DNA from 2 places in the Terribacillus sp. 7520-G genome. Region 2 is predicted to be linked to the other one. Evidence: riboswitches for the same ligand, from Rfam matches in the RefSeq annotation. Region 2 holds a riboswitch; the other holds the start of a gene.
What was found. Region 2 has a riboswitch for S-adenosylmethionine ahead of CHH53_RS09625 (methionine ABC transporter ATP-binding protein). Riboswitches for the same ligand answer to the same signal wherever they lie in the genome.
Positions count from the first base shown of each region.

Region 1: linked by a shared signal. The riboswitch ahead of CHH53_RS14605 (hypothetical protein) and the one ahead of CHH53_RS09625 (methionine ABC transporter ATP-binding protein) in region 2 are both predicted to bind S-adenosylmethionine.

Region 1 covers NZ_NQFP01000043.1:9,850-24,938, forward strand. Annotated here, with positions in the region: gene CHH53_RS14515 (CPBP family intramembrane glutamic endopeptidase) at 115-801, shown strand; gene CHH53_RS14520 (hypothetical protein) at 808-1,011, shown strand; gene CHH53_RS14530 (acyl-CoA thioesterase) at 1,455-1,925, shown strand; gene fabF (beta-ketoacyl-ACP synthase II) at 1,918-3,150, shown strand; gene CHH53_RS14540 (class I adenylate-forming enzyme family protein) at 3,177-4,841, shown strand; gene CHH53_RS14545 (GNAT family N-acetyltransferase) at 5,175-5,528, opposite strand; gene CHH53_RS14550 (carboxymuconolactone decarboxylase family protein) at 5,615-6,031, opposite strand; gene CHH53_RS14555 (Lrp/AsnC family transcriptional regulator) at 6,154-6,597, shown strand; gene CHH53_RS14560 (FusB/FusC family EF-G-binding protein) at 6,617-7,273, opposite strand; gene CHH53_RS14565 (hypothetical protein) at 7,739-8,128, opposite strand; gene CHH53_RS14570 (hypothetical protein) at 8,143-8,424, opposite strand; gene CHH53_RS14575 (DoxX family protein) at 8,545-9,060, opposite strand; gene CHH53_RS14580 (carboxymuconolactone decarboxylase family protein) at 9,358-9,693, shown strand; gene CHH53_RS14585 (MerR family DNA-binding transcriptional regulator) at 9,798-9,968, shown strand; gene CHH53_RS14590 (MerR family transcriptional regulator) at 9,995-10,219, shown strand; gene CHH53_RS14595 (alanine/glycine:cation symporter family protein) at 10,424-11,836, opposite strand; gene CHH53_RS14600 (cysteine hydrolase family protein) at 12,135-12,407, opposite strand; gene CHH53_RS14605 (hypothetical protein) at 12,504-13,469, opposite strand; SAM riboswitch class I at 13,551-13,655, opposite strand; gene CHH53_RS14615 (DegV family protein) at 14,265-15,089, opposite strand, start outside.
Region 2 covers NZ_NQFP01000024.1:54,462-69,550, reverse strand. Annotated here, with positions in the region: gene sufB (Fe-S cluster assembly protein SufB) at 1-545, opposite strand, end outside; gene sufU (Fe-S cluster assembly sulfur transfer protein SufU) at 600-1,034, opposite strand; gene CHH53_RS09650 (cysteine desulfurase) at 1,024-2,250, opposite strand; gene sufD (Fe-S cluster assembly protein SufD) at 2,250-3,554, opposite strand; gene sufC (Fe-S cluster assembly ATPase SufC) at 3,572-4,351, opposite strand; gene CHH53_RS09635 (MetQ/NlpA family ABC transporter substrate-binding protein) at 4,582-5,406, opposite strand; gene CHH53_RS09630 (methionine ABC transporter permease) at 5,422-6,090, opposite strand; gene CHH53_RS09625 (methionine ABC transporter ATP-binding protein) at 6,083-7,105, opposite strand; SAM riboswitch class I at 7,209-7,310, opposite strand; gene CHH53_RS09620 (hypothetical protein) at 7,370-7,699, opposite strand; gene CHH53_RS09615 (thioredoxin family protein) at 7,783-8,073, opposite strand; gene CHH53_RS09610 (ribonuclease M5) at 8,101-8,451, opposite strand; gene gcvH (glycine cleavage system protein GcvH) at 8,584-8,973, opposite strand; gene CHH53_RS09600 (arsenate reductase family protein) at 9,057-9,416, opposite strand; gene CHH53_RS09595 (hypothetical protein) at 9,525-9,764, shown strand; gene CHH53_RS09590 (spore coat protein) at 9,781-10,104, shown strand; gene CHH53_RS09585 (MarR family winged helix-turn-helix transcriptional regulator) at 10,222-10,644, shown strand; gene CHH53_RS09580 (YhgE/Pip domain-containing protein) at 10,698-11,768, shown strand; gene CHH53_RS09575 (metal ABC transporter ATP-binding protein) at 11,987-12,715, shown strand; gene CHH53_RS09570 (metal ABC transporter permease) at 12,712-13,578, shown strand; gene CHH53_RS09565 (Fur family transcriptional regulator) at 13,580-13,996, shown strand; gene CHH53_RS09560 (2-hydroxymuconate tautomerase) at 14,010-14,189, shown strand; gene CHH53_RS09555 (VLRF1 family aeRF1-type release factor) at 14,246-15,049, opposite strand.

The sequences.
Region 1 (15,089 bases), on a different contig from region 2:
ATACTTCCCCCGCTGTTATGTTAAAATACCTAAGATGCCAACTACATAAGTAAGGCGGAAGGAGTCGTTACATTGCCAGCACGCTATTGGTACGTCATATTGACATATATCGTGATGCAGCTGTCCTCATTCGTGCTTGTCCCATTCGTTCCTTGGATGCAGGATCAAGGACTGGACTTGGCTGTCGTTTCCTATTGGTGGAGTGTGGTCAGCTTCCTGCTTGCTGTAATCCTTACATTCTTCCTGCTGCGTCAGGATATGCGCGCACCAGCAATGCGCAATGCCACGAATCCCGGGATGACGGTTGTCTGGATCATCATCGGATTCTTTGCTGCATACTTCGGGCAAATCATCGCTGGTTTGATCGAGACATATGTATTGAATATCAAGCAAGCTTCAGAAAATACCTCCTCCATCATGGATGCAGTCCGGGAAGTTCCGGCATTCGCATTGATCGTAGTCGTCTTTGCTCCGGTATTGGAAGAAATCATCTTCCGCAAGATCCTTTTCGGGGAGATTTATAAGCGGACGAACTTCTTTGTGGCTGTACTTATTTCTGCCCTTGTATTCGGTGCAGTGCATGGGGATTTCCTTCATCTTCTGCAGTACTTCGTCATGGGCGTCATCTTCGCGGCTCTCTATGTGAAGACGAAGCGGATCATTGTTCCGATCATCACGCATGGTTTAATGAATCTCTTGGTCGTCATCCTGCAGCTTTACTTCACGCCGGAGAGACTGGAAGAAATCGAGAGACTGCAAAAACAATTGGAAAACATGCAAACAATCATCTTTGGAGGATAACTATTCATGATACGCTCGCCATTGCCCGTTGCGATTTTTTATCTATTTATCGGATGCCTGTTCATATTCTGGGCTGTAACAGATGTAAGAAATGCAGGAGAATGGACACTGCTAAGCATTTTTTGCGCTATCTTCGCTACATTCGATATTTATACAGCCATCCGCTATATCAAGCTTCATTTCAAGATCAAGAAAATGAACCAAAAATGAGGAAAACCAGCCGCTTGAGGCTGGTTTTTTTATCTCTCTTTCTCATTTTGAGCCTTTTTATTCACTTGATATAAATTCTCGAAGTCAAACTAATTGACACAGAAAAAAAGGACGCTCTAAAATAGCATAGTGATAATAAAGGGAGATGGCATCATGAACGGTAATTTTGCTCTTGTCAAAGCATATGTAAGCAAAGATTGGACACAATCCGTATGCAATCACCTGGAAGAAGTCTATACAAATGCTGTTGTACAGAGCTCCCTTGTATCCTCCGATAACATCATATGCACTCATAGAAATTCCCATATCCATATAGTAGACAAAGAAATTGAAACACTATGTCTACTATATGGCTTTTTATTTTATTCAGTATGACCAGGAGAATAAGGATTAAAATTACTAGCTATTCATCACAGGATCAATCGTAAAGGAAGGTTTTATAAATGGATGCTATTGCTCGATATGATATGGAAAAAGTCATTAACTGGGGCGATTGTGACGCGGCTGGCATTTCTTATTATGCCAAGAATTTTGAATGGTTCACGGATGCGCGGATGCAGCTGCTTGACCATTATGGATTACCTTACATGGAAACTTTTCATCATACGGGCATTTCACTCGTTTGTTTAAAGGCTGAGTGCGATTATAAAAGGATGCTCCATCCATTGGAAAAAGTAACAATCCGCACCTATATCACCATGTTGACCAGAACCAGAATGGTATTAGGATATCAGATCATTAAAGATGATGGCAGTCTTGCCGCAGATGGTATGACCACTCATACCTATGTTGATGATGACGGTCTTCCATTTAATTTAAAAAAGCGATTCCCAGAGCTTTGGGATAAATTGACCAAAATCTGTCCCGAGCTGCATGCGCAATCGAAGGATAAAGGTGGGCAAATGAATGGATAACAATCGTATTGTGGTAACTGGAATGGGAGCCATCACTCCGCTCGGGATCGGTGTTTCCTCCTATTGGAAAAACCTATATCAAGGTAAAAATGGGATTGCCGCTTTAAGCCGTTTTGATTCAAAAGAACTGCAGGTAAAGGTAGCCGCTGAAGTAAGGGACTTTTCCCCTTTGGACTTCCTGCCAAGGAAACTGGTGAATAACACAGATATTTTTATGCAGTTTGCCCTTATTGCTGCTGAAGAAGCGCTGGAGCAAAGCAATTTGACTGCAAAACCAGAGCGAATCGGAATTGTGCTGGGTACTGCACTTGGCGGTATTTCCACTATGGCTGCCAACCAGGAACAGCTGTCCGGGAGCGGTCGCTATCGCTTAAGTCCGCATAGTGTCCCGAAGATGCTATCAAATATCGGAGCTGCACAGATTGCCATCGCCCATCAATTGCAGGGACCCAGCTTAACAGTCAGCACCGCATGTTCTGCTGGAGCAGACGCCATCGGAATGGCTGCGATGCTATTAAAAGCCGGACAGGCAGATGCTGTCGTTGCAGTTGGAGCGGAATCAATCCTGACTGGTCTGATGGCTGCCGGATTATCTGCTGCACGCGCGCTCTCTACTCAGGAAGATCCACAAAAAGCAAGTCGTCCCTTTGATTTAAACAGGGATGGGTTTGTTATGGGCGAAGGCGGAGGAGCTGTCGTACTCGAAACGCTGGCGTCTGCACAAAAGCGTGACGCTCCTATCAAGGCAGAGCTCCTGGGCTATGCCAATTGCTCGGATGCTTACCATGTAACGTCACCTGAACCAAGTGGTCGCGGTGAAATACTGGCTATCCAGCAAGCATTGGATCAGGCAGGACTTACACCTTCGCAAATCGATTATATAAACGCCCATGGTACTTCTACCAAGGTCGGGGATGAAATCGAGACCAAAGCATTAAAAGCCGTGTTTGGTGAAGAAATGGCAAAACAGGTTCCGGTTAGCTCCACCAAAGGGGCCACCGGCCATTTAATGGGAGCTGGCGGTGTGACAGAATTCATTGCTTGTATCCAGGCAATCCGCGAAGGCACCATACCGCCAACCTTGCATTATCAGCATCAAGATCCCAACTGTGATCTTGATTATGTACCGAATGAGTCCAGGAAAAAGCAAGTGACAATCGCCATGTCCAACTCCTTTGGATTCGGCGGCCAAAATACATCACTGATTGTCAGCAAATATCAATAAGTACAATTTAGGAAGGAACAAATAAAATGGAACGACAATTCACCTACAATATAGATATGTTTAAAGAAACCTTTGAAAGCGAGTTTACATTCATGAATGGCTTTTTGCGAAATGTCCGGCGGTTCGCAAACCGTCCGGCGTTGACAGATCCGATTCGCGGCAAGACATGGACGTATGCAGAGTTAAATAAAGACGTAAATAAGCTTGCACATGCACTTTTGGAGGACGATGTCGATAAAAATGAAGTTGTCATGTACCAGCTGCTCAATTCGGCGGAGTTCATTTATAGCTATTTGGCACCGCAAAAAATCGGCGCTGTAAACTGCACCATCAATTTCCGCCTTTCCCCCGGGGAAACAGCGGCTATTATCGATGACAGCGAGCCCGCTGTTTTCCTTTATGATGCAGAAATCAAAGATACTGCTGTACAAGCTTTGGAAATGGCGAACCATAAGCCGCGCCGTGTCGTGATGGTGGATATGACGGGAGAAACCGACGCACCAGAAGGTCATGTGATATATACGGATTATGTGGCAAATCACGCCGATGAAGAACCGGATGTCAATCGCCCGGTTCATATTTATGATGAAACTACCAGATTATACACCTCCGGAACCACTGGAAGCCCTAAGGGTGTACCATTGAACAATATCAATGAAGTACTCTCAGCGCATGATGTTATCATGCATTTCCCGCTCAATCCATTGGATAAAACGATGAATATGAGCCCATGGTTCCACCGTGGCGGTATTCATTCCGGCGGTCCCACTCCTACTCTTTATATCGGTGGCGAAATCGTCATTTTGCGGTATTTCAATCCGAAGATTTGCTTGGAGTATGTTGAAGAATACGGTATCAGCTTCCTGACAGGCGTACCTTCGATGCTAAAAATGCTTTATAATGCACAGCTAAGGAAGTCATACGATCTGTCTAATCTAAAAGGAATCGTAACAATGGGGTCCCCTCTTGAAAAAGAAGATTGCATCAAATTCCAAAAAACGCTCACAACGAATATTTTTAATGGATATGGCACCTCCGAAGCGTTCTGGAATACATTCCTTCGCCCATTCGATTTACCGGAAATGTCCGGCTCGGCCGGACGTTCCTGCACTGACGATGATGTTGCGGTCGTGAAAGTATATCCGGACCGGAAAGCTGAGCCGGATGACTTTGTCGCAAAAGACGGCAGTGAAATCGGAGAGATCATCGTCAGGGCACCAGGTAAAACGACGTATGCCTATGTGAACAAGGAAGAAGCAAGCAAAAAGGTATTTTATAAAGGGTGGATCTATATCGGTGACATGGGGACCTGGGATGAAAACGAATTCGTCACAGTAGTCGGACGGAAAGATGACATGATTGTATCTTCCGGTGAGAATATCCATCCTGTTCAAATCGAAGAGTTATTGAATTTGCATCCTGGAGTAAAAGAATCCGTCGTTGTTGGTGTCCCGGACGAGTTAAGAGGAGAATCCGTGGTAGCATATATCGTAAAAGAGGACGAATCCCTTACCGTAAAAGAATTACAAGATTATTGTACAAATAACCCTAATCTGGCAAATTACAAAAAGCCGCGTTTCTATCGCTTCATCGACGAATTACCATACACGGCCACTGGTAAGAAAATGCACTATATGATGCGGAAACAAGCAATAGTAGACCAACAGAAAGGCCTATTCAAGAGAAGATAAGATCAATCTGAACTGTCTTCATAAGTGAATATACGAGTGTTACTCCCTACCCTTGCTGAGATAAGCTCTCTGAACGTATGAAATGGCTGTCTTGCAACCTGGGGAATCCTTAAATAGCTGCGGTCCTGATGGATCGCAGCTATTTTTGCTTTATTCGTTGATCATCCTTGGCTGGCATCATATATTACGGCAGTATCGCAGTGCCGCAGGTCGTTCCCCTGCCACATCATGATATCCTTCGCGCTCATGCTGGAATACGAATTCCCTGGCCTCATAAAAAGGAATGCCCTTCTGATTGCCCTTCGCTACCGATACCCATTGTTCACCGGCGCCTCACCGCTCCTTCTGCTGAGCGGTAAGGGCAGCCAATAGCTTTGTGCCGATCCCTTCATTGCGCCGATCAGGATCGAGATAAAGCACGAATACCTCGCCGACACCTTCTCCGATCATCCCGCCGCCGATCGCCCCGATCACTTTTCCATCTTCCAGCGCAACAAAGTATCCGCCCCAATCCCTGCTTGTCTCTGTCACTTCCTTCAGGATTCTATCGTGATTATAATATTCGTCGATGATTCCCTCGATGTATTTCCCGGAAAGTATTTCACGATAAGTGGCCCAATAGCCGTCACTGCAAACTTTGGATATTCCTGCAACATGTTCTGGTTTTGCTAATGCTATACGGATCATGATTGCCTCCCCTTTTTGAAATTACAGGTTTTAACAATATGATTATAGCAATCTTTCGGCAATCAATCTCGGCCGTCCACGCCTTTTCACTCGTCAGGCTCAAGCTTCATCATTGCCCCAAAATACTGCTGGGCTGTGGTGAAGCAAATAAAAGCGCATAATTCACTGATTTCAGCTTGCGAGAAATATTCTTCCAATATGGCAAATGCTGAATCCGGAAGATCACCTTTGGGGTGATTCAGGAAGACAGTGGCAAATCCGACAGCAACAGAAGTCTTCTCATCAAAGGCAGCTTCATCCGGCTTCCCTTTTGCTTTGCAATAGGCACATTCATTGGACTGGGCAAGCGTGCGTCTTACTTGTTCCTTCAAGGCTGCTGATAGTTTGGCGTCATTTTCTAAAATGTCGGCTAGCTCCGACCAAGCCGTCATGATATTGAGATTATGTCCTAATAATTTTTGAAAGCTTGTTTTTCCATATTTTGATTTCCTTATTCTTGTCATGCTCTCTCCTCCTTGGTTATATTTAATATATAAAATCATTTCGCTTCATCACATATGGAATCAAAGGATTTTAGCGATTTTCACTTAATTTTCTTAACGTCTTTAGGAAGGATGTTTTAATTATGAAAATAGATGATACCGACAGGAGAATTTTGGCGGAGTTGATGACGAATAGCCGCCTGTCCATGAGTGAACTGGGCAGGCGGGTGAATCTGTCTTCGCCGTCCGTCACAGAACGGGTCCGGCAGATGGAGACCTTCGGGGTGATCAAAAAGTATACACTGGAAATCGATTATGAAAAGCTGGGTCAGCCAGTGCAATGCATCATCGAAGCCACGATGAAAAATGGCAATTACAAAGGGTTCAAAGCCCATATCGCTTCTTTGGATAATGTCGATTTCTGTTATCGGATTGCGGGCAATGCCTGCTTTATGCTGAAGATGCGTTTCGAAAGCTTTGCGCAAGTGGAGGAGTTCATCGATTCGATCGCGTCCTTTGCAACGACCGTGACACATTTCATTTTTTCGCAGGTGGAAATCAATCCACATAAACAAAGAGCAGACTGAGGCGTCTGCTCTTTGTCCGTTACCGAAACAGATGGTTCAGGAAAGTCTCCACCCTTCCTAGGTCTGTCAGTTTTTCATTACAGCTTAAGCTGTCCTTGCATATATAATTCCCTCTATTCACATAGGTCTCTTTCCCGCTCTTGACCCTTGTGACGAACAAGCCCACGTCTCCGAGGCTGTTACACAATGAACAAATCCCTTGTGTACTGCTGTTATCGAAAACGCCGGAAATGCCTTTCAGCTTGCCTTGATATTCCACAATCAAGTGCTGCTTGTGTGCCCTTGTGTCGAACCAGCCGATATACGACAGCCTCTGGAAATCCAGGTCATCCAAATCCGGCATCTGCAGCTTCTTCGCTTTCGGGAATAGCTTCTCCACGGTTTTCTTCGACACTTTCCGAAATGGGATGACGAACTGCTTCAGCTCTGCCAGGAAGACTTCTGCTTCCATTTCATCCTCTATTTCCAAAAGGCGGTTAAGAAGCATTTCCTGTGCATCGGTCATTTCCCCGAGCAGCTCCTCCACTTTCGAAAAGGCATTCATTTTCACTCCATCGAGTGTATCCGCGTGGTTCACCGTAGCATGGGCGCTGATGATATGGGACACCTGCTTTGCGATGAAGTTATATTGATCATTCCGAATAAATGCTTGTTCTGTGTTTTTCCGTTTATCCATTTCCTGTTAGCTCCCTTATCTTTTTAATCTATTTCAGATAAGTGCAAAGCCCGGACAGAAAAGGGTGCATTGGCGATTAGTAAACAGTCCCCTCACACAAAGTATCGCCTTTCCCAATAGGCTTTGCATGAGCTGTTACAAATTCTGACGCATGAGCATTCCTCTCAATTGCCATCAGGTATCACCTCCGCTCCCAGAATATCCAAGAAAGAGCATGACTGCAACAGTTGACGTTATAAAAAAAACCTATTGCTGATGCGCAATAGGTTGGTATGTACTATTTATTCCTCGTATTCTCCTCGATTTGGCGCAATAATTTTATCACGTAGTAAATGGCGGGGAGAGCGACAAGGTACAAAATAATTTCGATGTAAGTAAGAATCAAGTCAAGTAAGCCAAACATATAAAACTCCTTTGTATGAGAACCAATGCACTTAGGTACCAAATAAAGCGAGGAACCAGCCTCTACGATTGGTTCCTCGTTTTTGTCACATAGCAAGAAATGGACTGCACCTTCGCATTCTTTCCTGCACTTGCAAAAGTAAAAATAAGTGCAAATGCATACGACTGTGTATCCATCTTGAAAAAGCCATTCACGGCTCCTTGCTTACCGTGGGTGAAAGCATTGGCAATATGTACTGCTGTGACACCCTCTAGAGAAGAAAGCATTGGCACGATGGTGGCACTTCCAATATATGCTTCCGCCCCGGCTATTTCCAATTTGCAATCAGGAGCAAGTAGTTTCTCTAACTGTTGGTACTGTTGTTGGAATGCGGCAATCGTCAGCTGACGGATAAGCTCGCTTTTAGGAGAGTTGCCACATGATGCTATGCCTGTCACCTGTAGATTTGTCATAAGTACCTGCTTTCTTAAGAAACGATGATTTTCCGTTGCAATGCTCTTGTGACGATACGCTGATAAGCTTGTCGTTGAGGATTCTTGGCAAGCTTTTTACCATTCAGCTTCCCTATCACCTTTCGGACATCTTTATCATAGATGAGCAAATCACGGTATGGCTGCTGTTTCAGATATTGCTGGAACCATTCTGTTTTTCGCAGTTGTTCGATATTGTGCTGGATATCGTCTTCTTCATAAGTACCTGTCAAAGAAGACAGCAGCATAAGATTGAATACATCTAAAAGTAAGACCATCATATATCCTCCATTCTTTTCCTCATAAAGGAAAGTATACTAATTGTACGAAAAACAACGCATGAAGTTGCATTATTCAGCAAAAAACCTACTGCTTGATGGCAGTAGGTCATAAAATCTTTAAGAAGCAACCGGCTTCGTCGGTGTTCTCGGTGTATGTTTTGGATAGTGATTTCTTAAATATGGCAGCACCCAGCGGTCGAGTCCATAGCGTCCGGCATTGGCTCCAGCGACTAGTAAGAAGATCGTAAGCAAGACCATCTGTGCATTTGTGCTCACAGTGCCGCTGAAAAGGAAGGCGAAGTTCATCGTAATACCCATGAGGGCGGCGAAATTGGTAAAGACTCCGAGAATGAGTGCCATTCCGACAAGGATCTCTCCCCACATGACGAGGAAGCTGAACAGCCCGGCATTCGGCAAGGCCACCTGTTCCAGGAAGACTGCCCACCAGCCTTGTACCGCCGGATGCTCACCGCCTGCCTGTGCAATCGCTCCTTGCAGGAAGCCGCCAGCATCGAACCCACCGCCCGTCAGTTTGCCGAGTCCGCCCGTAAGCCACGTATATCCTAGATAAATCCGGATAATCGCCCAAAGCCCTGCAGCCGTTTTGCTGCTTCGAATCCACTTTATGATCATTTCCTTCCACACTCCATCCACGAGAATAGTTTGTTAAACATTTCACATATTAGATTGAGAGGGATCAGCGCTTTTCCTTCTACATTTGTAGTATAAACGAGAAGAATGGATTGCGCTTATTATTATGATCATTTTCACAAATCAGCAATAACTCTCTTACAGTTTTGTGACTTTGGATAAAAAGCGGTTTCAACATTGTAAATACGGTGCTGTTATATCCCCTTGACTTTGAGTCGACTCTAAGGTGTAGCGTAAATAATGAAGATACTGAATGAATTGCAGGAAGGGGAATTTTAAATGGCAGAAAAACAAACAGCAGGACGGGATTTGTTGGGGGCTTTCGCTCCGAAATTCGCTGAACTGAATGATGATGTCCTTTTTGGTGAGGTCTGGTCAAGGGAGCAGGAGTTATCACCACGCGACCGCAGTTTGATCACTGTTTCTGCACTGCTTGCGGGTGGAAATATGGAACAGCTCACCCCTCATCTCCAGAAAGCAAAAGCAAATGGCTTAATGAAAGAAGAAATTGCTGAAGTCATCACACATCTGGCCTTTTATGCCGGATGGCCGAAAGCTTGGTCAGCATTTCATATAGCCAAGCAAGTTTATGATGAAAATGAGAAAGAAGGATAACATATGACAACAACGAATGTAAGTAAGACCGATTGGCTGGAACCTGTTGACGAAGAGCGGTACAGCAAGCTGTGAATGGCATCGGCGGACAAGGAGAATGGACGATGGCATATCGTATAGGGGAATTGGCGAAACTTACGGGGCTAAGCGAGCATACCTTGCGTTTCTATGAAAAAGAAGGCTTGCTTGTGCCAAAACGGAATAGTGGCAATATCCGTGTCTACTCAGAAGATGACCGGCTCTGGACCGAATTCATCGTGCAATCGTGCATATGAAAGGGACCGGTATGTCACTGGAGGATTTGAAAAAATACAAAGAGCTTCGGGAAGCAGAAAGTGATGACTACGAGGAATTAGTCGCTCTTTTGATCCGGCATAAAGAAAATGTCGAAGCGAAGATTGCAGCGTATCAGCGCAATCTGGATCTGATGAACAAAAAAATAGCCATGTATACACAATATATAGAGGGCAATGAAGACAAGGATTTGTATGAGCGATTTGCGGAAAATAGAAGTACACATAAATAGCCTTTGCACATGACGATTTGGATGGCTGGAGAACCATGATGTCCTCCTTGACGACATTACCCATCAGCAAAAAAAGTGGAGAGATATTGATTCTCCCCACTTTTTTGGTTACATGCCCGGTAATCCTTCCGGTGCTGATGAGAAATGAAAAATGCGTCGTCCCTCTTTTCAGCCTGTTCCAGACTAGGAATCAGGTTACTCTTTTTACACGGTCTTTCTTTGCCTTTCATCTTCCTGTTCACGTTCCACCCAATAGTCCGCATTCTCGATATTGACCTGCGAAGGACGGAACACGGGATCAAGCCCTTGCTTCCTTTGCGCCTTATAGTCCTTGAGCGCTGCCACCGTCGGTTTATACAGCAGGATGACAGCGATTAAGTTTACCCAGACCATCAAACCAAGTCCTATATCCGCCAATGTCCAAGCCAATGTAGCCGTACGGACCGTACCGAAGAATATCGCTGCCAGGAATAACACTTTCAAAATATTGGAGAAAATCTTCCTCGATCTCCCTCTGACAATATAAAATAGATTCGTCTCCGCAATATAGAAATAAGCAACCAATGTGGTAAAGGCAAAGAAAAATAGGGAAATGGCTACAAACGGCGATCCGAATCCTCCAAGTACTTCATCCACGGCTGCCTGCGTATATCCTGCACCTGCTTCCATTCCATCCGTATAATCGACGATATAGCCTCCCTCTGGATCGGTTACACTGTAATTGCCTGTCATCAGTATCATCAATGCGGTCGCTGTACAGATGAGCAGCGTATCGATATAGACGGAAAAGGTCTGCACCAACCCCTGCTTTACCGGATGGGATACTTCAGCCGCTGCCGCTGCTTGGGCTCCGGTTCCCTGCCCTGCTTCATTGGAATATAAGCCTCGTTTCACTCCCCAGCTTATGGCAGCTCCAATCATACCGCCAAACGCGGAGTCGACACCGAAAGCACTGCTGAAAATAAGTGCAAATGTACTTGGAATCTGCTCGATATTCGCAATAATGACGATAGCAGCTACGATTAGATAGAATAATGCCATGATCGGGACAGCATAGGATGCCAAGAAGGCGATTCTGCGGACACCGCCAAAGATGACATAACCTGTGATGGCAACCAAGGCAATTCCAGTAATCACCGGTCCGATGCCGAATGCATTATTCATACTGTCAGCTATTGCATTAGCCTGCACTCCCGGAGTCAAAAGACAGGTGGATACAGCCGCGACCACCGCAAAAATATAGCCGTACCATTTCCATCCAAGCCCTTTCTCCGCATAATAAGCTGGTCCGCCGCGATACTCGCCATCTACTTTCTTTTTATAAATCTGGGCAAGCGTCGACTCCGCAAAAGCAGCCGCCGACCCGAAGAAAGCAATGAACCACATCCAGAATACGGCTCCCGGTCCTCCTGCCGCGATGGCAGTCGCAACACCAGCTATATTCCCTGTACCGACTCTTCCGGATAGTGCGATGACCAGCGATTGAAAGGGCGAAACGCCTGATTCGGAACTTTTTCCGGTAAATGTGTGCACAACCATGTCCTTCAGATATCTGACCTGCAGCAAACCAGAAGCTATCGTATAAACGCCCGCAACCACCGCTATGAAAATCAGCATCGGCACACTCCATAAATAACCGCTTATCGACGTCAAAAAAGCTTCAAATCCCAATAGGATACCTCCTGAAAAAATGTATTTGAGATGGAATATATGTTCATTATGTCCAAAGGCTCGGTAAGATGCATGGAAGTTGTAAGGTTATATGACTATAATTTTGATTATTCAGAAAAATATCGTCATGCCTGACGAAGAAAATGGATCTCTGACAGCTCCTTTTCTTTCTTTGCAATAAAATGACCCAAGCTCCCCAGTGTTGGGCTTGGGTCATCCGTATCCTGGCTTTCCTTTGTACAGCTTATCGAAACGTATCATGTACCGGATCAAATATATCCTCTGCTGCCGACCGTACGACAGAGAAATTATCAGCATTGAAATGTCCATGAAAAGCATTAGTCGCCTGCTTATCGAATACAAATAGGCTGGCGGCTCCTGCTTTGTGTGCTTTACTTATGACGATGTTGATTTGCTCAATCAGATTCTCTTTGCGATAGACAGGTCTCTCCCCTGCACCGCCTTCAATCAGTGCCTGTTGCACATCAATGATCAGCAGTGCCTGCTTCAAGAGCATCTCCCCTGACTGTATGCTTGTCTTTTCCTCTCCATGATGAATCGCCTTGGATGGCTACAGTATACGGTAACATGGACGGGAATGGGAGAGCATTCCTTAGAATTGCAGCTCCTTGCTCCGCCAGAGATAGGTCTGGATCAGCTGATTGGTATCCTCCAAATCCTTCACTGAAACGACCTGTGTCGTCTGGTCGAGATGCTCGATCGGGATATTCAGGATGCTTACCGGCGTTTTAGTGGACAGTTTCTTATACCGATGACGGAACAGGAATTCCAGTTGGAATGGGATGTCATGTGCAATGGCCAAATCGACCAGCTGATTTTTCAGGGTCTGATTGATTGGTATCGTCTTATCTGCCACTTTGATTGCGACACCGCTTCCCAGTTCGATTGCTCCCCGGCTTTTATGAGCGATTCTTTGCTGGGGGACGGACCCGATATAAAAGGCAGCTTCCCCTTCTAGCTGATTGGCAAGATGCTTCTTATTATGGAAAGGAAAGAAGATGATGGTGATGTCCCCTTCCGCTGTATCCCATTGCTGCAGAAGATTGATTGCAATTGCCGGTGCAATCTTATTATCCAGCCCTTTCCCGACGACGCGGCCGCTCACTTCGTCACCAAGATACAGGAAGTCATCGAATAATGTCACATGATTGCCTGGTTCCACCCCCATTTCACGTGCATCATGCTCGGTATTGGCCCCGATATCGATGACAGCGGCATGCTGACCTGCTTCACCTGCCATGACCACTCCGCACAGCAATCCATTCTTTGTCTCTACCTGGACCGATTGCCCTTGCGCATACGTCAACGAAAAATAATTCGCGTCTGCTACAAGCGCCCCTGACTCGGTGATCGATGTCACCACATAGATTTCTTCCTTCACCTCTGCCAGCAAGGTGATTTTTGGCGTATACTTTTCTCCATATTTACGGACAATAAGATTCCCCCGTCTGTCGAAGTGCATCTCATCCGCAAACGGCGTGATCTTATCGACGATTTGTGAAACAAACGATTGATTATACCCTTTGTACTTGGATAATTCCCGGATCAATTCAAACATGTTGCCTTCCCCTTTCGTATAGGCAGCGGGACAAATACAAAAGCCTCTCGGACAAGATGCGTCGAGAGGCTTCCTCTATTCATCTTATCTGCCGGTTATGAACCGATGGAATTAGCACAGTGTCTGTCGTCAGACCTGCTGCTGAGGCTTCGCAGGGCCATATCCCTCCACCTCTCTGGATAAGAAACATATACAGTTTTCAGAAAGTGTATCATTCCATTCAATGATTGTCAATATATCTTATCGGTATACTCAGGATAACTGGATGCAGGGAAAACCTATAAACCAAAGTAATAAAAAACAGCTGAAATTGTAATTAATAAAAAATTCTCTTCGGCTTGCAATATAAAAAATGAAACAAATAATGGATATTCAAATACTCTTATGCATCAAAAAAGCCACCAATAGGTGACTCAGTTATTCTCCAATTCTTCTATTTCTTTCTTTACTTGATTGGCTTTCTTAGATACAACCCAACTAATGATAGTCAGGATTACAGTTACTAACATGAGAATATCGCTAATTGTCTGTGATGTACTTCCAAATGGATAATCCCGAAGTAAGAGATACAACACCAGAAATATACCGAACCAATACTTAGATATAAAATCCCAGATTTTCATAGCTGCCTTCAACCCCTTTGTAATATTTTATTATATTACATAATTTTGGATAATGGAAGCTGACGATTATGGCGTTACAAACCCCATAGGACTTTACACTTATCCATTTAGCAGCATTGGATTGATCATTACAATAAAACCTCGGGCAATCACGCTGTCCGAGGTCCCTGTATCATGTAGCCGATTCATATGGATAGTCAGCCGGCATCCAGCTGGCACCGATACCGCCCCGTCCAAAATGAATTGCCATGACGGAGCTTATTTCGTTGCTGATGAAGACTTCTGCTTTATCACCGAATGCTTCCATTGCTTCCTTTAACTCAGCGGCAAGCTCGGTGGAATTCACATGTGTTATCCGGACAACCTGTTTCCCGGATTGCTCGATATTATGTCGTAATTTTTCCAGCATCCACTTCAGCAGGCGTTTCTTCGTGCGGACCTTACCCATGACTTCCAGCTTCGCTTCCTCAAAACCGACAATCGGTTTTATATGCAGGAGGTTTCCGATCCTGGAGGCTGTTTTCGAAATTCGGCCGGTACGCACCAGTGTAGTCAGGTCATTTATCGTAAGGTAGAGCTGGCTGTGGGAACGGTAAAATTCAACCGCCCTCAATATTTCATCGAAAGCTTCCCCTTGCTCCATGAGCTGGCACACTTTGATGACGATATTTTCTGTACCGATGGAGGCAGTATTCGTATCAATGACAGTGATCCTCCCGTCAGCGCCTTCGATTGTATCCCTGGCAATACGGGCGGAATTGACGGTACCGCTTACATTCTCTGTGCAGTGCAAGCTGATGATAGCATCATATTCTGCCAGCAGTTCTTCATAAAGCTTTACAAATACCTCTGGTGACGGCAGGGAAGAAGAATATGCAGCCCCCTGATCAATGAACCGAAATAGCTGATCATTGGTGATCTCTTTTAAGTCAGCATAGGACTTGTCATCAATAATGACATGTAAATGGGCGTAATATATAAAAGGATATCGCTGTAA
Region 2 (15,089 bases):
CCGGACCATACCGCAGAGTTCAATGCAGCGAATTTGTTATCCGATGCCGGAATCAATTTACCGAAATACTCACGGAAAAGATCCTCATTCTCTTTAAGTGCAGTATCCGTATCCTTGAATACGATACCCATTTCTTCCAATTCCTCTTTGAGGTTGTGATAAACAACTTCTGATTCGTATTGTGCGGAAACACCGGCAAGGTATTTCTGCTCGGCTTCCGGAATACCGAGTTTATCAAATGTGTTTTTGATTTCTTCCGGTACCTCATCCCATGAACGCTCGGATCGCTCGGATGGTTTCACGTAATAAGTGATTTCATCGAAGTCAAGCTCAGCAAGATCTCCGCCCCACTGCGGCATCGGCTTCTTATAGAATTGCTCCAAGGATTTAAGACGGAAGTCAAGCATCCATTGTGGTTCTTCTTTCATCTTAGAGATTTCTTCAACGATTCTAGGTGTAAGGCCTTTTTCCGTACGGAAAATGGAAACATCACGATCACTGAAGCCATACCGGTAATCTCCAATTTCAGGCGCTTTTTTAGCCATGGTAAAACCTCCTTATGGAATTACATCTATTTCACACGTGACAGTGTTCAAGTATTATTTCTTTTCGACGCCTTGCTCCATCGCCTTCCAAGCGAGTGTCGCACATTTGATGCGTGCCGGGAACTTTGCGACTCCCTGCAGTGCTTCCACATCGCCAAGCTCCAGATCACCTGGGTCGATTTCTTTCCCCAGCATCATATCGGAGAATAGCTGCGACATACGGAGCGCCTCTTCGATGGACTTGCCTTTGATGGCCTGGGTCATCATGGAAGCAGAGGACATGCTGATGGAACAGCCCTCCCCTTCGAATCTCGCATCCTTCACCTTGCCATCCTCCACCTGAAGCTGCAGCTGGATACGGTCTCCGCAAGTCGGGTTATTCATGTCGACCACTAATGCGTCCCCTTCCAGCTTACCACGATTCCGCGGATGTTTATAGTGATCCATGATCACTTGCCGGTAGAGTGTATCAAGGTTATCAAAAGACATTTCCGAAAAACTCCTTCGTTTTTGTCAGTCCGCTGACAAGTTTGTCGATATCGTCCTCGGTATTGTATACATACATGCTTGCCCGGGCAGTGGCTGTTACATCCAGCCAGCGCATGAGCGGCTGGGCACAATGATGCCCGGCACGCACAGCGATACCTTCCGTATCGAGTGCAGTCGCCGTATCATGCGGGTGGACCCCATCGATATTGAATGTGACGACCGCGGAGCGTTTATCGGCGGATGGACCATAGATGGTCAGTCCCTCGATTTCGCTCATGCGCTCCATCGCATATGCTGTCAGCTTCCGATCATGGGCAACAATCTGATCCATCCCTATTTCATCGAGAAAATCGATTGCCGCTCCAAGACCGATTGCACCGGCAATGATCGGGGTACCGCCCTCGAATTTCCAAGGGAGCTCCTTCCACGTTGAATCATAAAGGTGGACAAAGTCGATCATTTCGCCGCCGAATTCAACTGGTTCCATATTGTCCAGCAGTTCCTGCTTGCCGTAAAGGACTCCGATCCCTGTCGGTCCGCACATCTTATGGCCGCTGAAGCAATAGAAATCGCAATCGATGTCCTGCACATCCACCTTCAAGTGCGGTGCACCCTGGGCACCGTCCACGAGGACGACAGCATTCTGCCGATGGGCAAGTCCGACGATTTCTTTTATCGGATTGATGGTTCCCAGTACATTGGAGACATGTGTCAAAGCAACGATCTTCGTCTGCGGGCCGATCGATTTTTTCACATCTTCCATATTCAAGGTACCATCTTCGTTCAGTTCAAAATATTTCAATGTTGCTCCGGTCGCTTTGACCGCCTGCTGCCACGGGATGATATTACTATGGTGTTCCATTGGTGTGATGATCACTTCATCACCAGGCTCCAGATTCGCACGGGCATAACTATGGGCAACCGTATTGATCGCCGTCGTCGTACCGCGCGTGAAGATCACTTCCTTGGTGCTTCTGGCATGGATGAATTGCTGCACCTTTTCCCTGGCACCTTCATATTTATCCGTAGCCCGGGTTCCCAGCGTGTGCACACCGCGATGCACATTGCTGTTATCATTCCGGTAATAGGCATCCACAGCTTCCAATACCTTTATCGGTTTATGGGAAGTTGCAGAGGAATCCAAGTAGACCAGCGGATGTCCGTTGACTTCCTGATTCAGGATCGGGAACTGTTCACGGATAGAGCGGGCATCCATTAGTTTACTTTCCCTTCGATTACCTGTGTCAGCTGATTTTTGACTGTTTCGATAGGCAGCTGATTGACTACAGGTGCAAGGAATCCATGGATGATCAAACGTTCTGCTTCATGCTTGGTGATTCCGCGGCTCATCAAGTAATAAAGCTGAAGCGGATCGACACGGCCCACAGAAGCTGCGTGTCCGGCGATTACATCATCTTCATCAATCAAAAGGATCGGGTTTGCATCACCGCGCGCACCTTGGCTGAGCATCAAGACGCGAGTTTCTTGGTTGGCGTCTGCTTTGCTGGCACCATGTTCGATTTTTCCGATACCGTTGAATACCGAGCTGGCCTGATCCTTCATGACACCATGGGACAAGATGTTACCGACGGAGTTCTTGCCGAAGTGGATGATGTTTGTCGTGAAGTTCTGGATTTGTTTTCCGCGGCCGACAACTACGCTCTTCGCATCAGATGCAGAGTTATCACCGATCAAGTGTGTGATATGTTCACTGATTGTATTACCGTCGTTCATTTGGCCGATCGCCCAGTCGATGCGGGCATCGCGGTAAGCGACACCGCGGCGTTTCGCATATACAGTCGTACCTGCTGCATAGTTGTCCACCGCTCCATAGGAAACAACGGCATTGTCTGCTGCAATGACTTCCGTAACGACATTCGCAAATGTCGCCTGGTCGGCATTATGGGAAATGCTGTTTTCGACGTATGTCACGGAGCTGTTGGTTTCCGCAACAATCAGGATGTGATTGAAGGATGCCACTTTATCATCTTCCTGCCAGAAGATTGTCTGAAGCGGCTCATCCACTGTGACATTCTTCGGAACATAGATGAACACACCGCCATTCATCAGTGCTGCATGCAAAGCAGTCAGACGGTTTTCATCGATGCTCACAGCGTCCTTCATGTAATAACGCTTCACCAAGTCAGGATGCTGCTGCAGGGCAGTGAAGATATCCGTGAAGATGACTCCTTGCTCGCTCCATTTTTCGTTAAGGGCAAGATATGCAGCACTATTATTGCGCTGGATGTAAAGATTCGGGGCATTGTCTGCATCGATCAGTGCCGCAACGCTTGCAGGCAAGCTGCTCAATGAGCTGATTTTCTCCCCTTCCACTTCATGCACGTACGTGTCGAAATCCCAGTTCTTGATCCCAGTTTTATCGGGCTTTGGCATGTCCAAAGATTCCGATTGGGAAAGAGCTTGCTGACGAAGTTCCTTCATCCATTCAGGCTCATTGCGGGAACTGGAAAAACGGCTGATATATTCATCATTATATGGTTGCTTCGTTTCAACAGTCATAAGATCCCTCCTCCAGTTTACGCGTTAATAGTTTCGTCTTCGATGTTCAGCTCTTTTTTGATCCAATCGTAACCTTCCGCTTCCAGGCGCTGGGAAAGCTCGGATCCGCCGGATTTCACGACGCGGCCTTGCATCATGACGTGTACGAAGTCAGGCTCGATGTAGTTCAGCAAACGCTGATAGTGGGTAATGATCAAGCAACCGAAGTTCTCGTCACGCAATCTGTTGATACCTTTTGCAACCACTTTCAGTGCGTCGATATCAAGACCGGAATCGATCTCGTCAAGGATACCGATTTCAGCTTTCATCATAAGAAGCTGAAGGATTTCATTACGCTTTTTCTCACCGCCGGAGAAACCTTCGTTCAAGTAACGCTGTGCCATGTTCTTATCCATTTCAAGGAATTCCATCGCTTCATCCATTTCCTTGATGAATTTCATCAATGGGATCTCGTCGCCTTCTTCGCGGCGGGCATTGATGGAAGAACGAAGGAAGTCGGCATTTGTAACACCGCTGATTTCACTAGGATACTGCATAGCAAGGAATAGACCGGCACGGGCGCGCTCGTCCACTTCCATTTCCAGGACATCTTCACCGTTCAACGTGATGCTTCCGCTAGTCACTTCGTATTTCGGATGTCCCATGATTGCGGATGCCAATGTGGATTTACCTGTACCGTTAGGTCCCATTACCGCATGGAATTCCCCGCTCTTTATCGTAAGGTTCACACCTTTAAGAATTTCCTTATCTTCAATCGAAACATGTAGGTCTTTGATCTCTAGAACTGAACCTGCCATTTATTAACCCTCCGATAGCTGCTATTTTATAAATTTCGATAACGTTATTTAAACACATTATCAATTTATTCTCATTATAATCTTAAAGCATTATTCGACCATTATCAACTTTTTTACTAGATAAAAACACAGTTTTAACATGGCCTTCCCCTATTGTATCACACTTCGATTTCCAGCCAAAAACAATGCCTTTGCTGAGAATACCAGCAAAGGCATGAGAATGCTATTTCTTATTCATCTACAGGGAGGATGGAGCCATCGTATTTCTCTTCGATGAATTGTTTGATTTCATCGGAGTGAAGTACATCCATCAATTTTTGCAAAGCCTCATTGTCTTTGTCTTCCGCACGTGCGGCAATGATGTTCGCATACGGGGAATCCGTTCCTTCCAGGATCAAGGCGTCCTCGGAAGGTTTCAGTCCTGCCTGCAATGCGTAGTTTGTATTGATGACAACCAATGCATCTTCTTCGGATTCATACGTATCCGGCAGGAATGCAGGATCTACTTCCATGCTGAACTTCAAGTTTTTCGGGTTTTCTGCGATATCATCAAACGTTGCATCGACAGGATCGACACCATCTTTGATTTTGATGAGGCCTTCCTTCTGGAAGATGGAAAGGACACGTCCCTGCTCTGCTACGTTACGGCCCATGAGCACTTCTGTACCATCTTTGATATCGTCGACATTCTTGATGTTTTTGGAGTAGACACCCATTGGTTCCAAGTGAACGCCGCCAAGGCTGATCAAATCATATCCAGTATCCTTATTGGAAGTCTCCAAGTAAGGGATGTGCTGGAAGTAGTTGGCATCCAGGTCGCCACTTGCCAAATCATCGTTCGGAAGGACATAATCCTGATACTCTTCAATCTCGAGATTGATTCCCTCTTTTTCCAAGAGTGGTTTTGCTTCTTCAAGAATTTCTGCGTGCGGTGTGCTGGAAGCACCCACTTTTATTGTCGTTTCTTCATCGCCCGAACCGCTGCCGGAAGATCCGCAAGCTGCCAGGAACACCATGAATACAGCTGATAAAATGACTAATAATGCCTTTTTCAAATGAATCCCTCTCCTTTATCGTTTATCTAGTTTATTTGATATCAAATCTCCAATGAATTGGAAGACGAAAACCACGATGACAATCAATAGCGTACAGATGAATACGACATCGAATTGGCGGCGCTGGAAGCCGTAGAAGTAAGCGAAGTCGCCTAATCCGCCTGCACCGATGACGCCCGCCACTGCTGTGGATCCGATAAGGGCGATTGCCGTTACGGTAATACCCGAGACAAGTGCCGGCATGGACTCTTTCAGCAGAACTTTGAACATGATCGTACTATTCTTTGCCCCCATTGCCTTGGCAGCCTCGACTACTCCATTGTCCACTTCTTTCAATGCGATCTCGACTAACCTTGCATAGAATGGTGCAGATCCGATGATCAGCGCCGGCAATGCTGCCTCCGGACCGCGGATCGTACCGACGATGAAATCGGTGAATGGGAACAGCAGCAAGATTAGGATGATGAACGGGATCGCACGGAATATATTGACGACCGCTGCCACAATCCAATAAACGACTTTATTCTCCCACAGTTTTCCCTTACTGGTCAGATAAAGCAAAAGACCAAGGATGATTCCGATGATGAAAGTACCGATCAAGGAAAGAATCGTCATATAGAATGTCTCATAGATGGCGGTATTCAAATCTGCTATATCTACATTCGGAAACCATTTCTCAAACAAGTTCCTGCACCTCCACTTTCACATTCGCCCCGCGGATGAAGTCAAGTGCCTTCTCCACTTCCGCTTCACTGCCCACAAGCTGCAGGAACAGGCTGCCGACTGCGCCGGTTTGTGTCTGCAGTACATTCCCCTGCAGGATATTGATGTCCACATCAAATTGCTTCGCGGTCTGGCTGACAACTGTCTGATTGACATTGTCCCCTGAGAAGGAAAGCTTCACGATCGTGCCTGAACCTTCTTTCATCGCAGCCGCCGATAAGGATTCATATTGCTCGCTTCCATCCAATTGCTGGACGAAACGCTTCGTGATCGCTTGCTGCGGATTTTGGAACACTTCCGCTGCATCACCCTTCTCCACGATCCTGCCGGTATCCATTACGGCAACACGATGGCAGATTTTACGGATGACATTCATTTCATGCGTGATCATGACGATCGTCAAACCGAGACGTTTGTTGATGTCCACCAGCAGATCGAGGATGCTGTCTGTCGTTTCCGGATCCAATGCAGATGTCGCTTCATCACACAGCAGTACTTTCGGATCGTTCGCCAGTGCTCTCGCAATGCCGACACGCTGCTTCTGACCGCCGCTTAATTGGGATGGGTAAGCATTTTCGCGTCCTTTCAGACCGACAAGCTCAATCAATCGATCAACCTTCGCTTTTCTTTCTTTTTTCGGTACGCCCGCTATTTCCAGTGGAAAAGCGATGTTTTGGTGCACCGTACGGGACCATAGCAGATTGAAGTGCTGGAAGATCATCCCGATTTCCTGTCTGGCAAGCCGGAGTTCGTTTTTCCGCTGTTTTACAATATCCTTGCCATTGATGATTATTTCACCGGCTGTCGGTTCTTCCAGACGGTTCAGCAAGCGCACGAAGGTACTTTTACCAGCACCGCTGTACCCGATCACACCAAAGATTTCACCCGACTCGATCGTCAAGTCAAGCTGATCAACCGCTGTAATATTCTGTTTTTTCGTACGATATATTTTGGAGAGGTTCTTGATGGTAATCAATATCCGCTCCTCCTTCCCCATGTTGCTCTGCAAACATAAAAAACATAAAAAAGCGTCTTTTTGTCATGAGAACAAAAAGACGCTTTTGGTTGCGAAAATTGTTCTCTCATCTGTACAGGTTTCCCTGCAGGAATTGGCACCATACAGGAAAACCTGTGGTTGCCGGGCTTCATCGGGCCAGTCCCTCCGCCACTCTTGATAAGAGTTTTATATATGATTGCTAAAAAGGAGTTTAGCACTAGTACAAAGTTCTGTCAACATATATTACAAACTGCCACGGGCTCCAAGGAACAAAAGCGCTTCCATAAGAAGGATATGCTGATAATCCCCTTCCACTACCTGCCTGTCGCATAAACTGCGAAGCTGCACTTGGCCCGCAAGAAGCTGATGAAGTGTGCGCTCATCCGTACGGATATACAGAAATCCATAAGGCTTCGTGGCCGGCGTCGTCAGACTGCTCCTATCAATATGCAAATCGAAATGATCATCTTCCCATTCTATAAAGACCTTCAGCCGTTTGTCATTGCATAAAGGCAGCAGATCCTCCCTTGCCTCGATTTGCCGTTTGAGCTTTTCCAGTTCTTCCATGATCATCCTTCATCCCCCCTGCTTTGTATTTGGCTCCGTGCCCTCCGAATTCCTGCAAGAAAAAACAGCTTTCCAATTGGAAAGCTGTTTTATTCACCCAGCGTTTTTGCCAGCATATGCTGGACAGAATGAAACGCATATATTTTCTCCTGAACTTCCCCTTGTTCAAAGACAATCAGACAAGGTACGCTCTCAATCCGATATTCCTGCATGAAAACCGGAAATAGGGAGGCGTTCAGTTTATGATAATATTCCTGGCCCGTCAAAGTCTCCACTGTCAGGAGCATTTTCTCGGCAAGCTGGCATGTGCCGCAGAACGGTGTATGCACAAATATCCTTGCCTGTTCCTGCCGAATGACTTCCCGGACCTCTTTTTCGATGACGTTGATAATTCATCCCTTCTTTCATCAGGCGAGGAAGAATGGATGCACCATGATACTTCGGCTAAGCAGGGCCGTGGCCAATTCAGGTGCCGGGGTCGCCGCTACCTCTCGATAGGTTCTGTCTACGTAAATATGCTGGGCATGCGGAAGCTCTCTGGCAAGCTGTTTCCTCAGCTTATGTCCGGCGCTGTCCTCATCCACCATGATATATACTTGCTTGTGATCCAAGTCATAGTCATACAAAAGCTGTTCCAGCCGCTCGATGCCCAATGTTCCATTGGTGCAGATGATCGTCACTTCCTCATCGATGATCTTCTTTATCTGCTCTTTATCCGAGCGTCCTTCCACAATAATGACCTTTTCTTCATCACCCATACTGGCATCACCTATTCTGATCGATATTTGATTGCTTCCTTGCCCGTGCTCCGAATAAAGGCAGCTTAGCAATGACGCTTGCCATAGTATATGAAAAGAAACCGCTGCCCTTGCCAACAAGGGCAGCAAAAATTAATCCTCTTTGATTCTTCCTTCGTAATCCTCTACCGAAAGCAGGCTTTCATAAGCTGCTTCATCGTCTGCTTCCACCACGATCATCCATGCCTTCTCGTATGGGGATTCATTTACAAATTCGGGGCTGTCGTCCAAGTCTTCGTTCACAGCCACGACTTTACCGCTGATCGGAGCATACAGCTCGGATACTGTCTTGACAGATTCGACGCTGCCGAATGGCTCGTCCGCTTTCAATTCATCACCAACGGATGGCAGTTCCACGAATACGATATCCCCGAGTTCATCCTGGGCGAAGTCGGTTATGCCGATCCGGTACTGATTGCTTTCTTCTTTTTTGATCCATTCATGTTCTTCCGTGTAACGTAGATCTTTCGGTAAGTTGCTCATTTTTATTCCTCCACCTATTTTCTACAAGAATAGCTAACATATTTACTATAAGAGGTAATAGATAAAATTACCACCGATTCAGCTTAATTCGCGGCAGTCACACTCTCGTACATTTCCGGCTTGAAACCGACAGCAGCCGCATCCTCCCCTATCAAAAGCGGACGCTTGATCAGCATACCGTTTTCAGACAGCCATGCCTTGAGCTGGGCGTCATCGGCACCTTTGATTTTCTCCTTATAGCCGCCCTCGCGATAGACTTTCCCGCTCGTATTGAACAGTTTGGTAAGCGGCAGGCCGCTTTTGTCCGCTGCTTCCTGCAGCACTTCAGGACTTGGCGGAGTCTCGACGATATGTATTGCTTCATGCGATATCCCATTCGCATCCAGCCATTTTTTTGCGTTTTTGCATGTGCTGCAATTCGGGTACCAATAAAATCGGAACATGTAATCCCCTTCCTTTCATACTGTTATTTTAGCATAGTCCTATGCAACATTTGCACAGAATAAACGAATGGATCCCGGGCACGATAGAAAGGAAAAAGGAGGGATCCCATGCCAGCAGGAAATACACACGATGTCATGCTGCAGCCGCCGGAGATGATTTCCGAAAAGGACTTGCTGTACTTGGCCGATATGCTCAATTGGAATCTGAATGCCGCCAAGAAAGCACAGCATGCTGCCAGGGAAGTACAGCTTACAGATGCCCAGGAAGCCTTGCATACTGTCGGCCAGATGCACCAGCGCCATTATGACATGCTACTGGAGCATTTGAAGACGAAACCGCTCAATTAAGGAAGGAGGGAGCACCATGCCAGAGAACCAGAAGATACAGAATCCGCAAACGACTGTACCGACGACGCAGGATATGAATGACCGGGATCATGTGACTGATTTGCTTGCAACCGAAAAGTATATGACAGCTTCGTATAGTACTGCACTTAATGAAATGAGCAATCAATCGCTTTATGAAACAGCGGCTCGCATTTTCAAGGAAACACAGGATGCCCAGCGCAATCTGTATAACTTGATGTTCCAGCACGGCTGGTACAGCCTGGAACAAGCCGCGCAGCAAAAGGTGGATCAAGCCTATCAGCAATTCAGCAAGACACGCCAGGAACTTCCTTATACATGAGACAGATGGACAATCAGCTGCTGGTTGTCCTCTTTCATTGAACCTAAAAAATTATTGACGGACGGAGTTCCATCCTGTAATATACTTGCATGTGCAACTATTTGAAGGGAGCAAATCATGAGCAGGACACAGGACGAGTTGGGATTGATTTTATCCAGGACTTACCTATCCTTGAAACGGGAGACCTCCCGCATGCTCCAGCAGTTCGAACTGACACCCGAGCAATTCTCCCTGATAGCGGAATTGGACAAGCAGGATGATATCACACAAAAAGAGCTTGCCGAACTGACAGAGAGAGAACAGACGACGGTGACGAAGATCATTGATAAGCTCGCCAAGAAGAACCTGGTGATACGAGGTCATGATCCGCATGATCGCAGGGCGATCCGCTTGCAGATCACGGGTGAAGGCCGGGAGCTGGTCCAGCTTATCAAACCAAGGATAGAAGAAGTCGAAAAACATGCATACAATGGTTTCCAACAAAGTGAAATTGAATTGCTGCATACTCTGATTCACAGACTGCATCAGAATTTGCAGTGATTTTTTTAACTAAATACATGCACATGCAACTAGTATAGATTGGAGTTTTTAATTTGCGTTTACAACCTTTACGGGAAATGTTCAAGATCCCGAATACGAAAGTCGGCATCGCTTTTGCCATCATTGTCCCATTACTCTTTTCCATCATTTGGCTGACAGGCTATCATGATGCAACCAACCATCTGGATCGCCTGCAAGCTGCCATAGTCAATGAGGACGGCACCCAGGCCGATGCATTGGCCGATCGAATGATCGACAGCCTGCCATTCGATGCAGAGCTTGCTTCCTATGACGATGCGCAAGAACAGCTTGATCAAAATGATATTGCGATGCTGATTGTCATTCCAGAGGCGTTCACGGAAAGCTTGGCCAAGCAGGGTGATACATCCTTACAGTTTTACATGAATAGTTCCAATTCCCAAGTCGCGCTGTCGATAGCCGAAAATGCAGCCAGACAAATGACGGCTTCCATCGCAGGATCCAATGTACAAGCAGAAATCATCAAAGAAAATCCGATCGGTAACTTTGCCACTTCCATGGTTCCGATGATTCTCGGCTTCATTGTATTCATTGCTTTCATGACAATGAATATCCAAATGAACATCGTCACGCAAATCGTGAACCGCAAGTTCGGTAAATGGCAAGTCTTTTGGAACAAACAGCTTCTTTTACTGATCGTCGGTCTTGTCGTTACGACAATCATCGTTACGATTCACTACTTTGCAAATGATACCGCCGCTTCTTATATGCAGCTATGGGGCTACGAGCTGCTTGTCGTGTTTGCCTGCATCAGCTTCACCCAAATGAGCTTCGCTATTTTCGGCAATGCCGGCGCCCTGTTCAATGTTGCGATGATTCCGTTCCAGCTGATGGCAGCAGGGAATATCATCCCGACAGATCTATTGTCTCCTGTGTTCCGTGCGATAGGAGCAGCACTGCCAGCTTCCAATGGCGTACAGGGCTTCAGTCAGCTCATCTACGCAGGCCAAAGTGTACCTTCGACAATCCTTCATCTTGGATTGATATTGATCATCACCTTCCTGCTTTCATGCCTTGCATTGGCACTGAAGAAACAGCAGCCAGTTCAATTCGTCAAAAAAGACGAGCCAGCTTCAGCAGTATGAACGAAAACCTCCGCTAATTCGTGCGGAGGTTTTTTATCTGTTAGGACATTTTCTTTCATCACCACTCCAATGCATCTATCAGACAAGAAAAAAATCGCTCCATGTGGCATGAAAGAGAAATTCATCAATAAATCGAAACGATTATGATTTACAAATCGAAATGATTACGATAGAATAATTCCTTGTGAAAGAGTACGTGAATAGAAAGGTGATAGAATATGACATCTATCCTTCAAATAGACAAGATTAATTTTTCCTATGAACAAAAAGCCGCTTTGCGCGAGGTATCCTTACAAGTCGAAAGGGGGGACTTCCTTGGTTTGATCGGTCCGAACGGCGGAGGCAAAACAACGCTGATCAAGCTTGCACTCGGACTGCTTCAGCCAAATAAGGGCTCCATCCAGCTCTTCGGACAGCCTGTCCCCTCTTTCAAGGACTGGAATAAAGTAAGCTTTGTATCGCAAAAAGCAAATGCCTTCAATAAAGGTTTCCCAGCTACTGTCTTTGAGGTGGTCGCAATGGGACTCACCCCGAAGATCGGTTATTTCCGCAGATTTTCGGCTAAGCACCGAGCTGCAGTGAAACAGGCAGTGGCCCAGGTGGATATGAGCGATTATCTGCATGAAAATATCAGCAGCCTATCCGGCGGTCAGCAGCAGCGTGTGTTCATCGCCAGGGCACTCGTAAGCCAGCCGGAATTGATCATCCTAGATGAACCCACAGTCGGGATCGATCATGCCAATGTAAAAGGCTTTTATGAATTGCTGCAGCGGTTGAATAATGAAAACGGACTGACACTTGTGATGATCACCCATGATTTGGAGGGAATTGCACGTTACGCATCCAAACTGGTTTATTTGGATCAGCAAGTCCGATACGAAGGCAGTCCCGAGCAATTCAGCTTGCCTGAAACCGACTTACATGTATTGCGAGGTATCCATGCATGATTGCTGATTTCCTTCAATTCGAATTTTTACGCAATACACTATATACTGGTCTGCTGATCGGCTTGATAGCCCCATTATTGGGCTGCTTCATCGTCGTCCGCAGGTTATCCTTGATTGCGGACGCCTTATCCCATGTGACACTGGCCGGGATTGCTTTCGGCCTCTTAATGGAAAAAAAGCTGGCAACACCTGTGATATCACCATTTTATGCAGGTCTTGGATTTTCCGTCGTCGCTTCTTTGTTGATCGAGAAGCTTCGCAGTATGTTCCGTAATTTTCAGGAAATCGCCATCCCGATCATCCTTTCCGGCGGAGTCGGATTGAGCGTCATCTTCATTTCACTGGCAAATGGCTTCACGACCGATTTGTTTTCTTATTTATTCGGCTCTGTATCAGCTGTCAGCAGTGACGATCTGCAAGTCATCATCATCATTTCCATCATTGTTTTGCTGGTGATCGGCGTCCTTTACAAACAGCTGCTCGTGCTCTCCTTTGATGAAGAGCATGCACGTGTCAGCGGCTTGCATGCAAAAGTGATCCACTTCATTTTCATGCTGCTGACTGCCCTTGTCATCGCAGCGAGCATCCGCATCGTCGGCGTGCTGCTCGTAAGCGCCTTGATGACCATTCCTGTCGCAGCAGCCATCCGTCTGGCCAAAGGATTCAAACAGGCAATGATACTTGCAATCCTCTTCGGTGAGACATCTGTCATTGTAGGATTGTTCTCCGGCTATTACTTCGAGATACCGCCCGGAGGTACCATCGTTGTCGTATCGATCCTTATCCTTCTGTTGAGTTTCATCGTTCAAAAGCTGCTGCTTGCGAACAAACGAAAAACTGCATTCGAGAAAGGGGTTTCCTAATATGCAAGTGGACGAAGGCATTGCCATCCTGAAAGAAAATGGTCATAAGTATACGGATAAACGCGCGGATATTCTATCTTATTTCATTCATGCCCAAGGGTATCGAAGTGCAAAGGCCCTGCTTGCGTTCATGGAAACCAGCTATAAGGGCATCAGTTTGGATACGATTTACCGAAACCTCCGCCTTTTCGAACAGCTTGGGCTGCTGGAGACCCGCGAGAAAAACGGGGAGAAACTCTTCAAGATCGCTTGTAAAAGCGGCACGCATCACCATCATTTCATCTGCGAAAGCTGCGGGCTGACCAAGCCGCTCCAAAAATGTCCGCTGCCGGTTTACACAGATGAATTGGCGGATTATCATATAAATACACACGCATTCGAGCTTTATGGACTTTGCCCGACGTGTCACAATCGCTAAGGAGTCGTTATATATGCCAATCATTACCGTCAAAATGCTGGAAGGCCGTACAGATGAACAAAAAGAGCAAATGATCAAAAAGATGACCGATGTAATGGTCGAAACAACCGGCGCACGCGCTGAAGCAGTTTCCATCGTCATCGAAGAAATGAACAAAGCAAATTATGGTGTGGCGGGGAAACGCCTATCCTAATGGAAAAGCAGCATGCCACTGGGCATGCTGCTTTTTCACTCCTCTCGCAACTTTGATCATGAATAGGCTGGCATCACTTCTTCCAGGACTTTCCTCTCCTCTTGATCAAAAAGGTTTTTGCTTTCGGTTTGCTGGACCTGCTTCTGCATATGGCTTTCAATCAATCTTGCTTCTTCTTTATTACCCACAAGGTGGATGCATTTCCATTCTTTTTCCTTGGCCAGTCTATCGAGATCCGGCGCCAAAGACTTATACCAGCGTTTTTGATTGGCTTCCAAACGGCTCTCGATCGTCTCCTTTTTCGATCCTTTGCCGCCTTTTCCTTTTATCGATAAAGCTCGCTGAGGGCTTGCCTGCACCTTCCATTTCTCCGTATCCAAATCCATTTCATAAAGTTTCGTATCCTTGATCTTTCCCAGTACGGCATCGATCACTTTCACCTGATTTTTTTGGACCAAGATCACACCAGATTCCGGGAATCGGTCATACAGCGACTGGAATTGTTCCAGCTTTGGCTCATCCTCCCAGTGGAATTCCGTTGTTACGGGCATTTGTAGGCATTCGGCAAACCAAATATCATCTGCTGATGCAAACACGACACAGCTTTTTTTCATGCTTTGACCGTTATCGTCCAAAAAAGCTTTCACCTTTTCCTTCACTTTCAAGAATTGCTTCCATTCTTCGGGATCATTCTTGAGATATGTCTCGAAATTCTTCAAGCCATTTTTCACATGAATCTTCCATTCCCCGCCTGTCTGATCACGATTGGCCGGATCGGTGTTCACATACATGCTAAGTACTTTTTGAGGATGGTGCTTGGCTTTTTGTGCAAGTTTCTCCATATTTTTTGCATAACACAAACTGCAATCACTCCTCTTCCAGATTTGCTTGAATGAAACT